DNA from 3 places in the Mesorhizobium oxytropidicola genome. Region 3 is predicted to be linked to each of the others. Evidence: predicted binding sites of a transcription regulator. Region 3 holds the regulator's gene; each other region holds the start of a gene.
The links. The regulator LexA, encoded in region 3, represses DNA repair genes until DNA is damaged. The targets are predictions, from matches to a motif close to TGTTCNNNNTGTGTTCNG.

Region 1: a site for LexA is predicted at 3,372-3,389, ahead of parE (DNA topoisomerase IV subunit B). Genes of this name have one in related genera too.
Region 2: a site for LexA is predicted at 1,040-1,057, ahead of AC0V8S_RS20140 (carbohydrate kinase family protein). Genes of this name have one in related genera too.

The regions. Positions count from the first base shown of each region.
Region 1 is NZ_CM149692.1:4,088,469-4,092,949, forward strand. It holds gene AC0V8S_RS20410 (FUSC family protein) at 1-1,199, opposite strand, end outside; gene parE (DNA topoisomerase IV subunit B) at 1,244-3,301, opposite strand; gene cpaB (Flp pilus assembly protein CpaB) at 3,539-4,465, shown strand.
Region 2 is NZ_CM149692.1:4,029,295-4,033,775, reverse strand. It holds gene AC0V8S_RS20150 (hypothetical protein) at 1-529, shown strand, start outside; partial or broken gene AC0V8S_RS20145 (LacI family DNA-binding transcriptional regulator) at 887-982, shown strand; gene AC0V8S_RS20140 (carbohydrate kinase family protein) at 1,156-2,067, shown strand; gene AC0V8S_RS20135 (glutamine amidotransferase) at 2,128-2,904, shown strand; gene AC0V8S_RS20130 (ATP-binding cassette domain-containing protein) at 2,932-3,702, shown strand; gene AC0V8S_RS20125 (autoinducer 2 ABC transporter substrate-binding protein) at 3,737-4,481, shown strand, end outside.
Region 3 is NZ_CM149692.1:4,357,783-4,362,263, reverse strand. It holds gene kynA (tryptophan 2,3-dioxygenase) at 1-96, shown strand, start outside; gene kynU (kynureninase) at 101-1,348, opposite strand; gene AC0V8S_RS21710 (GntR family transcriptional regulator) at 1,515-2,249, shown strand; gene lexA (transcriptional repressor LexA) at 2,631-3,368, shown strand; partial or broken gene AC0V8S_RS21700 (ComEC/Rec2 family competence protein) at 3,362-4,481, opposite strand, start outside.

The DNA of each region.
Region 1 (4,481 bases), 270 kb from region 3:
GACCATTTCGTCGTCAGCCAGAACGCCGCGACCAGCAGTGTGGCAAGGGCGGCGCGGATGGCATTGCGCGCCGCGCCGGGATAGTCGCGATGCACCACCAGGGCAGGCTGCCGGCTGCCGGGACCCGGCCGGCGCGTGACCGGCGCGCGCAGTGCGTCGAGCCCGCGTAGCACCTGCTTCAGCGCTTCGGCGAAATCGGCGGCGATGGTGAGGCGGGTGATGGTGCCGACCCTGTCGTCGCCCTGATCGGTCGTGGCATCTGGCATTTGCCGGGCCTTGGCCGAGATGGCGTCGAGGCGTGCCGCCCAGGGCGTGGTGTCATCCAAGGCGCTGGGCTTGGCGGCTAGCTCGCTCACAAGCGCCTGCAATTCCGAGCGCACCGGGATAAGGGCCGCGTTCTTCGGAGCGGCGTGCGAATGCAGCGCACGGGCCGCCGACAGGGCCGAGAGCAGTTGCCCGATCGTGCGCCGGACCGGATGGGCGCGCGGTGCGAAGCTCGGCGCTTCGAGCCTGGCATAGGCGCGCATCTCGCCAAGCGTCTGGGTGTCGGCGATCAGTTTCCGGTGCAGGCCGGCGAGCGTTGCCGGATCACCACCGGAAAACGCACCGCCGGCATAGGTGGCGAGATCGAGAATGCAGCGTTTCAGCCGCGAGATGATGGCATCACTGGCGAGTTTCGGCAGGATCAGCCGGCTGGTCACGCCGGCGCAGACGATCCCAAGCACGATTTCCGCGCAACGCGCGACAGCGAGATCGACGACCAGATGCGGCTGTCCGAAGGCAGGCAGGCCGATGATCATGGCGGTGTAGCCGGCAAGTGCGGCACCATAGGCTTCGGGATTGCGCAGCAGCGAAGAGACCAGAGTGCAGATGCCGATCCAGACGGCGAGCACTGTCACCAGCACCCATGGATTGGTGCCGAACACCGTGGTGATGCCGATCGCCGCAACGCCACCGGCGAGCGTGCCGAGCAACCGGTAAAAACCTTTCGCCAGCACCATGCCGGCAACCGGCTGGGCGACGATGAACACCGTCATCATCGCCCATTGCGGATGGTCGAGCTTGAGGGCGTAGGCAGCGAGAAGCGCGATCAGGCCGGCCGACACAGTTCTAAGGGCGAAAATCCAGTCCGAGCGCGTCGGTTGCGTCAGTCCGGCCAGGCTCGTTTCGAAATAGGCTTTCAGCCAGGCGCCGGTCACATGCTCGTCTCCGCAAGTTGAGCCTGTTATGGACCGGCAGACGGCTAGATATCCAGCACTTCCGTTTCGGCGAATTCGGCACGTTCCTGGATGAAGCGGAAGCGGGCTTCCGGCTTGGTGCCCATCAGCTCATCGACCCTATCCTTGGTGGCTGAATCGATTTCGTTCACATCGACCCTGAGCAGCGTGCGCTTCCTCGGATCCATGGTGGTCTCCTTGAGCTGCGAGGCCATCATTTCGCCCAGACCCTTGAAGCGGCCAAGCTCGACCTTGCCGCGCCCGGTGAATTCGGTGCGCAGGAGTTCGTCCTTGTGCGCGTCGTCGCGGGCGTACGCAACCTTGCCGCCCTGCCTGATCGAGTAAAGCGGCGGCACCGCCAGAAAGAGGTGGCCGCCGCGCACCAGCGCCGGCATCTCCTGATAGAAGAAGGTGATCAAAAGCGAGGCGATGTGGGCGCCGTCGACGTCGGCGTCGGTCATGATGATCACGCGGTCGTAGCGCAGATCCTCGTCGCGATACTTTGAGCGCGTGCCGCAGCCAAGCGCCTGGATCAGGTCCGATATCTGCTGGTTGGCGGCCAGCTTGTCGTTGCCGGCACTGGCGACGTTGAGGATCTTTCCGCGCAATGGCAGCACCGCCTGGCTGGCACGGTCGCGTGCCTGTTTGGCCGAGCCGCCGGCCGAGTCACCTTCGACGATGAACAGTTCGGCACCTGCCGCGGCGTTCTGCGTGCAGTCGGCGAGCTTGCCCGGCAGGCGCAATTTGCGCACCGCGCTCTTGCGCGACACCTCTTTTTCTTGGCGGCGGCGCACCCGCTCGTCGGCGCGCGCGATCACCCAGTCGAGCAGCTTCGAGGCTTCCTGCGGATTGTCGGCCAGCCAATGGTCGAACGGGTCGCGGATCGCGGTCTCGACAATCCGGATCGCCTCGATCGTCGCCAGCCTGTCCTTGGTCTGGCCGACAAACTCCGGCTCGCGGATGAACACCGACAGCATGCCGGCGGCCGAGATCATGACGTCTTCCGAGGTGACGACGGAGGCACGCTTGTTGCCGACGAGATCGGCATAGGCGCGCAAGCCGCGCGTCAGCACGTTGCGGAAGCCGGCCTCGTGGGTGCCGCCTTCAGCCGTCGGGATGGTGTTGCAGTAGGAATTTATGAAGCCGTCGCCGCCGAACCAGGTCACCGCCCATTCGAGCGAGCCATGGCCGCCCTGCTTTTCGCTTTTTCCCGCGAAAATTTCGCGCGTCACCTGGAAGTCGTCGCCGAGCGACGCCTTGAGATAATCCTTCAGGCCGCCCGGAAAATGGAACTCAGCCTTGGCCGGCGTCGGGTCCTTGTCCTTGATCAGGGAGGGATCGCAGGTCCAGCGGATTTCGACGCCGCCGAAGAGATAGGCCTTCGAACGCGTCATGCGATAGAGCCGAGCCGGCTCGAAGGCGCAGCCCTTGCCGAAGATCTGCTCGTCGGGATGGAAGCGGGTCTTGGTGCCGCGGCGGTTATGGACTTCGCCGAGGTGCTCCAGACCGCTTACGGGGATGCCGCGCGAGAATCTTTGGCGGTAGAGCTGGCGGCCTCGCGCGACTTCGACCTCGAGATGGTCCGACAGCGCGTTGACGACGGAGACGCCGACGCCGTGCAGGCCGCCCGAGGTCTCGTAAACCTTGGAGTCGAATTTGCCGCCCGAATGCAGCGTCGTCATAATGACTTCGAGCGCCGGCTTCTTGTATTTCGGATGCGGATCGACCGGGATGCCGCGGCCATTGTCGGTAACGGTCAGGAACCCGTCGGCCGAAAGCTCGACGTCGATGAAGGTGGCATGGCCGGCAACCGCCTCGTCCATGGAATTGTCGATGACCTCGGCGAACAGATGGTGCATCGCCTTGTCGTCGGTGCCGCCAATATACATGCCCGGCCGGCGGCGTACCGGCTCCAGGCCTTCAAGCACCTCGATGTCGGCGGCACTATAGCCCTCGCTGCCATCTTTGGTCGCGGCCGGGCGCTTGGCCGCTGCCTGCACCAGCGGATCCGCCGGGCGCGCGGGTGTACGAACAGGCTGTGGTTGCTTGTCGATATTGCCGAAGAGATCGTTGTTGTCGTCCATGCCTGCCATCGGGTCCGATGCTGCGAATCACCCGTCGATACTGCCACGCTTTGCGGCGCCAAGCGACGGAGGTTCCTGTTACGTTCGGGGATTTGACCCCTCATATCCTAAAACCATTCGATAACCAAGCCGGCGGAAATAGGTCCAATACCACCGTTCTGCATTCCTGATTCTTTAACAAAGCGGCCTAGCGTGAGCCCAACATAACAAGAAACTGCAGGCATCAGGGGTTTCGGCGTGAGGGGCAAGGCCATAACGATGATCGGCATCGCTGCCGTTTTCGGCGCGATCTCGATCTTTGCCGCGGATTTCTGGGTCAAGAGCCAGGCCAAGCCCAATGCCGAGGAGAAGACGGCGTCGATCGCCGCTCCGGCACCGCCCAGGATCGAGTTCAAGACCATCGTGGTGGCGAACGCGCCGTTGCGCTACGGCATGGAACTCGACCGCGCCAAGCTGATCGAAATCCCGTGGCCGCAGGATTCGCTGCCGCAGGGCGCCTTTGCCACCATCGATGGATTGCTCGGCGAAGGCAATCGTATCGTGCTGTCGCCGATCGAGGTCAACGAACCGGTGCTGCTGACCAAGCTGTCGGGTCCGAACGGCCGTGCAACGCTTTCCAACATGATGACACCCGGCATGCGGGCGGTGACCATCCGCACCGACGAGATCGCCGGTGTCGGCGGCTTCGTCACGCCGGGCGACCGCGTCGATGTCGTGCTGACGCGCGATGCCGGCGAAATCCAGGAAGTGGCCAAGAACGCGCAAGGGGCGGCCGGGTCGACCGTCACCTCCGAGATCGTCGTTGCGGACGCCAAGGTACTGAGCGTCGGCCAGGGTGCCGATGTGCGCCAGACGACGCCACAGATCTCCAATTCGGTGACCATCGAGGTGACGACCGAAGGTGCGCAGAAAGTGGCGCTTGCCCGCACGGTTGGCACGCTGTCGCTGTCGCTTCGTTCCGCGGGCGAAGGCGGCGATGGCAAGAACGGCGTCACCACCATCTCTTCCTTCGGCGGATCGGTGGCGGCCAAGGCTCAGGCGGCGGCCGGCTCGCTGTTCGATGCGATGACCAAGGAGCCGGAGAAGCCGAAATTCAAGACAATCGTCGTGACGCGCGGCACGAAGGCCGAGGAATATCAGGTTCCTGCGCGGGACCAGAAGTAAAGGCCGGTGGGGACCG
Region 2 (4,481 bases), 330 kb from region 3:
CACAACCACTCAGGTCGCATCCGTGCCCAAGGAGAAAAACATCCATGCCAAGCTCGGCCGGCTGAACTCCCTGCAGCGCAACATCAACGCCTATATGAATTCCAAGAGCAAGAAGTTCGCCGGCATCCAGGCCTTTGTGACACAGTCGGCGAAAGCCAAGGTTGCTCAGGCCGCGGCTGAGACGGCAGCCGCCACGGCGGCGGCCGCCCAGGCGCAACTGGATACGCTGAATGCGCAGCTGACCGCGCTGCAGGCGGATCCGACCGCTACGCCTGAACAGATCCAGGCGGTGAAAGACCAGATCACTGCTCAGCAGGCAATTGTCGACGCCGACAACGCGGCGGCCGACGAGGCTGAGGCGGCGGCTGCCACGGCGACCGTCGGTACCGACCAGGCATCACTCGATGCAGCGCTGACGGACATGGCCAACAAGCCGGTCGATGACGAGGTCACGGCCTGGGCCCAGGGTGTCCTTGCCGGCAAGATCGACCAGATGGCTACCAAGATCGAAGCGCAGACCACGCCTTAGGCGTCGACCAGAACGGCAGTATCCTGATTTATCCAAGACAATGCCGCCGGGTCCGCCCGGCGGCATTGCTGTTTCTGGCCGTAGCAGAAAAACGCCCGACGGCCACTCCGCGGCGGCAGCTACTCGCTGAGTTGCTGGAAGGCGCTGCGATGAGCGTTCGATCAGGCGCCACGGATCGAACGAAATTCGGAAATTTGAAAATCATTCAATCATGGAAAGAGCAATCCAATCATCCCCGCCTGATTGGATCAATCTTCCAATGAACAAGTGCGATCTCCATTTTTTTGGAAAACAGTTTCGTTGAGGCGTCGCGCTTCCACTGCTACCGTTTGAAACGCTTCAATCGGAACCAGGCAATTGCAACGCAAGCGCCCTACCATAGCGGATGTCGCACGAACCGCCGGTGTCTCCATCGGCACGGTCTCGAACTTCATCAATGGCACCGCCGGCCTCAGGGAAGACACACGCGAACGCATCGAGAAGGCGGTTGCCGCGCTGATGTACCGGCCGAGTTCCTTGCCCGTTCCCTGCCCGGCCGCGCGCCCCGCAGGCCAAAAAACCTCGATCATCTGCCAAGGCTGCTGGTCGCCGGTCGCGTCAGCGTCGACTTCCTGTGCCGCGTCGACGTGCTGCCGCATCGCGACGACCGCATCACCGCCAGCCATATCGAAAAGGCGCTGGGCGGCCCGGCCGCCAATCTCGCGGTTGCCGCGGCCGGCGTCGGGGCCCCCTACGCGCTTGACGTGGAACTGGCGACAGCGGTCGGCAGGGACGCCGAGAGCGACTGGGCTTTGGGCGAACTCGCCAAACTGGGTGTCCACGCCCTCCCTATCCGCAGCACGCCCAACAACCGGCTTTCCCAAGCGATCGTCATCATCGAGCGCAACGGCAGCCGCACCATCATCAGCGAACCGTTCGAGCTTGGCGAGGTCGACCTGACCGCCAATCTGGACATCCAGCCCGAGCAGCGCCCGGCCTGCCTGCATATCGAAGGCTTTCACTATGAGACGATGACCGCCTCCATCGCGCGCTTTCATCAGGCCGGCTGGAGGGTCAGTCTGCATTCGGCCGGTTTGCCCAGAAGCGCGCGCACGCCCGAAACCTTCACACAGATGGTCAGGCAGATCGATCTGACCTTCATCAACGACGTGATGATGCGCGAGATTTTCGGTTTTCGCACCGGGATGGCGAGCATGATCGAAGAGGTGCGCTTAATGCTGTCACGCATCAAGCCGCGCGGGACGGTCGTGCTCACCCTTGGCGAGTTCGGCGCGGTCGTCTTCCCGTCGGGTGGCGGCCCACAGATCGAGGTGCCGGCACTGCCGGTCAACCGCGTCGATGCCACCGGCGCCGGCGACAGCTTCGCCGGCATCTTCCTGAGCCTGTGGCTGCATGGCGCGTCGCTGGACGCCGCCGCCCGCTATGCCGCGATCGGCGCAAGCCTGACGACCACGGTCGAAGGCGCGCAGGGCTACATCGCGGATTTCGCGACCCTGAAGGCCACCGCCTCGGCGAACGACACTGTGATGGCAAGTTAAATCAAAGACTTATCGGTTTCTGGGCATCCGCCCATCGGACGAAATCAGGAGAGTATGATCATGGCGAAAGCAAAAGTCCTTCTGGTCGGCGAAAGCTGGATGAGCTCGGCGACTCACTACAAGGGCTTCGACCAGTTCGGCAGCGTCACCTTTCATCTGGGTGCAACACCGCTCGTCACCGCCCTGAAGGACAGCGAATTTGATCTTGAGTACATGCCGGCCCATGAGGCCGTCGAAAAGCTGCCTTTCACCATGGAGGGCCTGGCGCAATACAAGGCGATCATCCTCTCCGACATCGGCGCGAACTCGCTGCTGCTCCATCCCGATGTCTGGCTGCACGGCAAGACGGTCCCCAACCGGCTCAAGCTATTGCGCGACTGGACGCTGGCCGGCGGCGGCCTGATCATGATCGGCGGCTACTTCTCCTTCCAGGGCATCGACGGCAAGGCGCGCTGGCACCGCACGGCTGTCGAGGATGCGCTGCCGGTGACCTGCCTGCCCAACGATGACCGGCTTGAGATCCCCGAGGGCTTTCGGCCTGAGATCATCGGGCCCAGGGATCACCCGCTCTTTGCCGGCATCGACGGTGAATGGCCCATTCTTCTCGGCGCCAATGAGGTCGTTGCCCGCGAGCGGGACGATGTCGAAGTCCTGGCCCGGCTGCCGCAGGACCAGGGCGGTCACCCCCTGCTGGTCACGGGACGCCATGGCGAGGGTCGCACCCTGGTCTGGACGTCAGATATCGGCCCGCACTGGCTGCCGAACAGTTTTGTCGAATGGCCCGGCTATGCGCGCCTTTGGACCAACGTGCTGCGCTGGGTGAGCAAGGCCGTCTAACCAATCCGCAATCGCTGGATAACCGTCATGACAGAACCCTTTCTTGTCGCCAGGAACATCGCCAAGCGCTTCGGTGCGCTGACGGCGCTTTCAAATGTCGACCTGGAAATCCGTTCCGGCGAGGTGCTGGCGCTGCTCGGCGACAACGGTGCGGGTAAATCGACCTTCATCAAGATCCTGGCGGGCGCTCATGCACCGAGCGACGGCGAACTCGTCATCGAGGGCAATCCGGTTGCCTTTCATTCGCCCAAGGATGCAGCCTCATCGGGGATCGCAACAATCTTCCAGGAACTGGCGCTTTCCGAGAACCTGTCGATCGCCGAAAACGTCTTTCTCGGCCGCGAATTGAAACGCTCCATTTTGGGCATTCCGTTTCTGAAGCGCCAGGAAATGCGCCAGCGCGTCGATGGCCTGCTGAAGGAACTCGATGCCCATATTTCCGATCCGGAAGCGCCTGTCGGCAGCCTGTCCGGCGGCCAGCGCCAGGCCGTCGCCATCTGCCGCGCGCTCAATCTGAACGCCAAACTGGTCATCATGGACGAGCCGACGGCGGCGCTTGCCGTCGCCGAGACCCGCAAGGTCCTGGCGCTGACGCGGCGGCTTGCCGCGCGCGGCTGTGCCGTCGTCCTCATCAGCCACAACATTTCCGAAGTCTTCGAGGTTGCCGACCGCATCGTCGTGTTCCGGCGCGGCCGCAAGGTGGCCGAACGGCTGGCCACCGAAACCAATCACGAAGAAGTCGTTTCGCTCATAACAGGCGCTCATCCCGACGTGCGGGCGCTCGAAAAAACAAACTGAAACGCACGTCATTTCCAGAGAGGATCAAACCAAAATGCTTTCACAGCTCAAGAAAGTGCTCGCCGCCTCCGCGCTCTCCCTCATTGTTGCAACGGCAGCCCATGCCGCCGACAAGCACAAGGTCGCCTTTGTCCCGCAGCTGATCGGCATCCCCTATTTCAACGCCATGGAAGCCGGCGGCAATCGCGCCGCCAAGGACCTTGGTGTCGATTTCATCTATTCCGGTCCGGTCGACACCAATCCGGTCGACCAGCTGCAGATCGTCCAGAACCTGATCGACCAAGGCGTCGAGGCGGTTTCGGTCAGTGTGCTCGATGCCTCCAGCATCGCCCCCGTGGTCGAGAGCGCCAAGGCGAAGGGCATCAAACTATTCACCAGCGACAGCGATGCACCCGACAGCGGCCGTGCGGTCTATGTGGCGCAGGCGACCGACGAAGGCCTCGGCACCACGATCATCGACGAACTCGTCAAACGCGTCGGTGAGGACGCAACGATCGGCATCGTCTCCGGCGAGGCGACGGCGTCCAATCTCAATGCCTGGATCGGCTTCATGCAGAAGGAAGCCACCGCCAAATATCCGAAGCTGAAGCTGCTGGCGCCGCAATTTGCCGGCGGCACGGCCGAGCGTGCCGCGCAGATATCAGGCGATCTCATGGCCGCAAATCCCGATATCAAGGCCATCATCGCCGTCGCGTCCTCGACCTGCCCGGGCGTTGCCCAGGCCATCGAGACCGCCGGCAAGATCGGCTCGGTCATCGGCGCCGGCTATTGCAGCCCGA
Region 3 (4,481 bases):
CGCGGCACCGGCGGCACATCAGGCGCGTCCTATCTGAAGAAGATGCTCGAGGTCGTGCTGTTCCCGGAACTGTGGACGGTCCGCACACGTCTCTGACGTCTCAAGTTACCGCCGTCTTCACCGCGAAACGCGCTTCCTGCCAGGCGCCAGTTCGCAAAATATCTTCCAGCACCTCGACGGCCTGCCAGACATCCTTGTAGCCGACATAGAGCGGCGTGAAGCCGAAGCGGATGGTCGACGGCGCGCGGAAATCGCCGATCACGCCGCGCTCGATCAAGGCCCGCATCACCTGATAGCCATGCGGGTGGAGGAACGACACCTGACTGCCGCGCGCATTGCCGTCGCGCGGACCTTCGAGTTCGAGGCCGTAGGCGCCGCACCTAGCTTCGACAAGCTGGATGAACAGGTCGGTGAGCGCGATGCTCTTCTTGCGCACCGCCGCCATGTCGACATCGTCCCAGATATCCAGAGCCCCTTTCAGCGCCCGCATCGACAGCACTGGCTGCGTGCCGCACAGGAACCGGCGGATGCCGCTGCCGGCCGCATAGCTTTGTTCAAAAGCGAAGGGCCGCGCATGGCCCCACCAGCCGCTCAGCGGCTGGTGGACATCGTCGTGATGGCGTTTCGCGGCATAGATGAAGGCGGGCGCACCCGGACCGCCATTGAGATATTTGTAGGTGCAGCCGATGGCGAAATCGGCATTGGAGCTGTCGAGTTCGACTGGCAACGCGCCGGCCGTATGACAGAGATCCCAGACGATCAGCGCGCCGACCTGATGGGCTTTGCTCGTCAGCGCAGCCATGTCGCGCAATTGTCCGGATTTGTAGTTGACGTGGTTGACCAGGATGACGGCGACACGCTCGTCGATCAGTTCCTCAATGGTGGGCGCATCAACGCCTTCGAGCCGCAGCACGGTGCCAGGCCGCGTCGAGGCCACGCCTTCGGCCATGTAGAGATCGGTTGGAAAGCTGTCGCCTTCGGCGACGATGATCGAACGGTCGGGCCGCAGGTTGAGTGCGGCATGCAGCACCTTGTAGATGTTGATCGAGGTCGTATCGCAGACCACCGTCTGGCCGGAAGCGGCGCCGATCAGCCGTCCGAGCTGGTCGCCGAGCGCAACCGGCATATCGAACCAGCCGGCGGTGTTCCAGGCACGAATGAGGTCCTGCGCCCACTCCTGCGTCGCCGCCTTCTGCAGCTCGTTGAAGACGGCGGGCGCCGCGGCACCCAGCGAATTGCCGTCGAGGTAGATCACACCTTCCGGCAGAATGAAGCGGTCGCGCATGGCACGCAGCGGATCCGCCGCATCCATGGCTTCGACTGCTGCGAGATCGAGTGTTGCATTCATGATCGATTGTCCTTCGCGCATGGGCGCGCCCAGATGAACACGTCAGGTGAAATCGGCTGGGCAATCATGAGCAGTCTGCCAAACCCTGTCAAACATTATATATAATTTACGCCATGGAAGGCTTTCATATATAATCGTGACGTGACAGCCTAAGGATGGGACAACGATGTTGGACGAAGGACTCTCGAAGACGGAAGCGGCCTACAGGCTGGTGCGTCGCGATATCCTCGCGACCCGTCTGCGGCCCGGCGCGCCGCTCAAGCTCAGCGCGTTGCGCAACAGTTATGGCATTGGCTGGACGCCGTTGCGCGAAGCGCTGTCGCGACTGGAGGCGGAGCGCCTGGTGACTTCCATCAGCAATCGCGGCTTTGCCGTTGCTCCGGTTTCGCGCACCGAATTGGAAGACCTGTCGCGCGCCAGGTGTGTCGTCGAACTGCCACTGCTTCAGGAATCGATCGAGAAAGGTGGCCACGATTGGGAAAACGCGGTCGTCGCCGCCCATTACCGGCTGTCGCGTTGCAAGACCGCTGTCGACGATCCATCCGACGAAGTGGTCGACGAATGGGATGAAAAGCACGAGGCTTTCCACGCGGCACTGCTCAGTGCGGCAGCATCCCCCTGGCTGCTGACCTTTCATTCCACGATCGCGGATCAATTGCGTCGCCATCACCGTTTTCTCGGCTTGGCGCCAACGCTGCGGGCGGCGGCCGGCCTGCAGCATGGTTACGAGGAGGCCGTGGAGGCGTTGCGCCAGGCGGTCGCAATCGAACATCACACCGCGCTCATGGAGGCGGCGCTGGATCGTAATATCGAGCGCGCGAAAACCCTGATGATCGCCCATATCGGCTATACGCTGCATGTCTATGTCCATGCCGGCGACGGCAGCATAAATAAGCGGTAGCGCAACGGGATCACGGACCGAAGCCGGTATGGCAATTTCGTGGCAAAGTTGGCATTTTGGCTTCGTTTCGTTCACGGCAGGCCAAGGATTGGTGAAAGGAGAAAAATCTCTCATCGAGCTTTGTCGGCTACTGATGCCAGACCTCGGAGCAGGATAGGCCACAGGCCATTAACCAAAACAATTTCAAAGCCGGCAAGCGCACCGCGCGGCGGCAGGCAGGCATCGAACACCGCCTGTTGCCGGGCCAAATAATTTCAGACGCCTTAACGAATTCACTAAACTTTAAACAGTTGCAGAACACAACTGGAACAGATAGGGTTTGTTCTGGGTTTGTTTTTCGATTCTGGTTCACACCCTTCGTTCAATGCCTTGGGGGCCGCCATGCTGACACGCAAGCAACATGAACTGCTGATGTTCATTCATGAACGGCTGAAGGAAAGCGGCATTCCGCCTTCCTTCGACGAGATGAAGGAAGCGCTCGATCTCGCCTCCAAGTCAGGGATCCATCGCCTGATCACGGCACTGGAGGAACGCGGCTTCATTCGCCGGCTGCCCAATCGGGCGCGAGCGCTGGAAGTGCTGCGGTTGCCGGATTCGATCGCGCCGGGCCTCAACGCGGCAAAGAAATTCTCGCCAAGCGTCATTCAGGGCAGTCTCGGTCAGGGCGGCCTTGGCCGCCAGATCAAGCCGGCGCCATCACGCTTGCCCGCGGCCGGCAATGATGACGACGCGGTTTCCGCCGTGTCGATTCCGGTGATGGGCCGCATCGCCGCCGGTGTGCCGATCGATGCCATCCAGCATCAGACTCATTCCATCTCGGTGCCGCCGGACATGATCATGGGCGGCGAGCACTATGCGCTGGAGGTCAAGGGCGACTCGATGATCGAGGCCGGCATCTTCGATGGCGACACGGTCATTATCCGCAACGCCGATACGGCGAGCCCGGGCGAGATCGTCGTGGCGCTGGTCGACGACGAGGAAGCGACATTGAAGCGGTTCCGCCGCAAAGGCGCCTCGATCGCGCTTGAAGCCGCCAACCCGGCCTACGAGACGCGTATTTTCGGGCCGGACAGGGTCAAGGTGCAAGGCAAGCTCGTAGGGCTGATCCGGCGCTACTGAGCAGGGACGGCAGCCGGTTTTTCGGCTTTTTGATAGGGCAGCAGCCCCCTCGCCTCGCGTGAATATTTTCGCTGTGCATGCCAGGGCCGATACGGCCCGTCCACCGCGAAGTTGACGGTTGGCGGACCGGTCGCCGATTGGCGGTCGAAGAAGACGGCGGCACTACCTTTGCGGGCAAGTTGCCGTTTGGTGACGACAAGAACCAGCGGATTGTGGCAGGCATCATAGCCGGTTGCATCATTGACGACGATCAAATCGGCGAAACCGCAGGCCTTCCAGGTGTCCTTGCGGTCTTCGACATGTGCGATGATCGCACCGGACGGGTGCCGGGCAAGACAGACGCCATCCGTGCAGTAGAACGGAGCTCCCGGCGGGAGGTTGACGGCATCGGCAATGTCGAATTGCCCATCTGCCTTGCTGAACATCTCCGGCACGACGATGGTTTCGGACACCAGCGCGCGTTTCCAATTGTCGATGGTGAATTCGTTCGGGCGAGCCCGGCTGACCGCGAGTTCGCCGCCGCCGATCGGCAGCGCGACCAGCCGCGCATCTTCCGAGATCAGTACGTCCGGCGTGCGCGTATCCGACACCGTCAACAAGCCGGCAAGCGCGAATGGCACTGCCGCGAGCCGCAACCAGGTCGTCGCCATCGTCGCGATGACCAAGGCGACGGTCACCAGCAGCACCGAGTGCTGCGAAATCAACCCGACCGCATCGATTGGGGAGCGTTCCGAAATCCACGCGGATATGGCGATCATCGCCGTCAGGCCTTTGCCCATTAGGTAGAGGGATGGCGCATCCAATCCAAACGGCATTAGCAATGCACTGGCAACGGCCAGGAACATCACGACTGACACGATCGGCATGACGGCCAGATTGGCGAACAGGCTGAGCGGCGACACACGCTGGAAATGCCAGATGGCGAACAGCGCCGTGGCGCAGCCGGCTATGATGGAGGTAATCGCCAACCCGCCCGTCGCCAGCAGGAATTTTCGCGTCAGGAATCCGGGCAAGGATCGCTTTGGCGGTGGCGGTCTTACCTTTCCCGCGTGGTGGTCCGCCCAGCCGGCATAGGCACCGACCAGCGCGGCCGTTGCGGCGAACGACATCTGG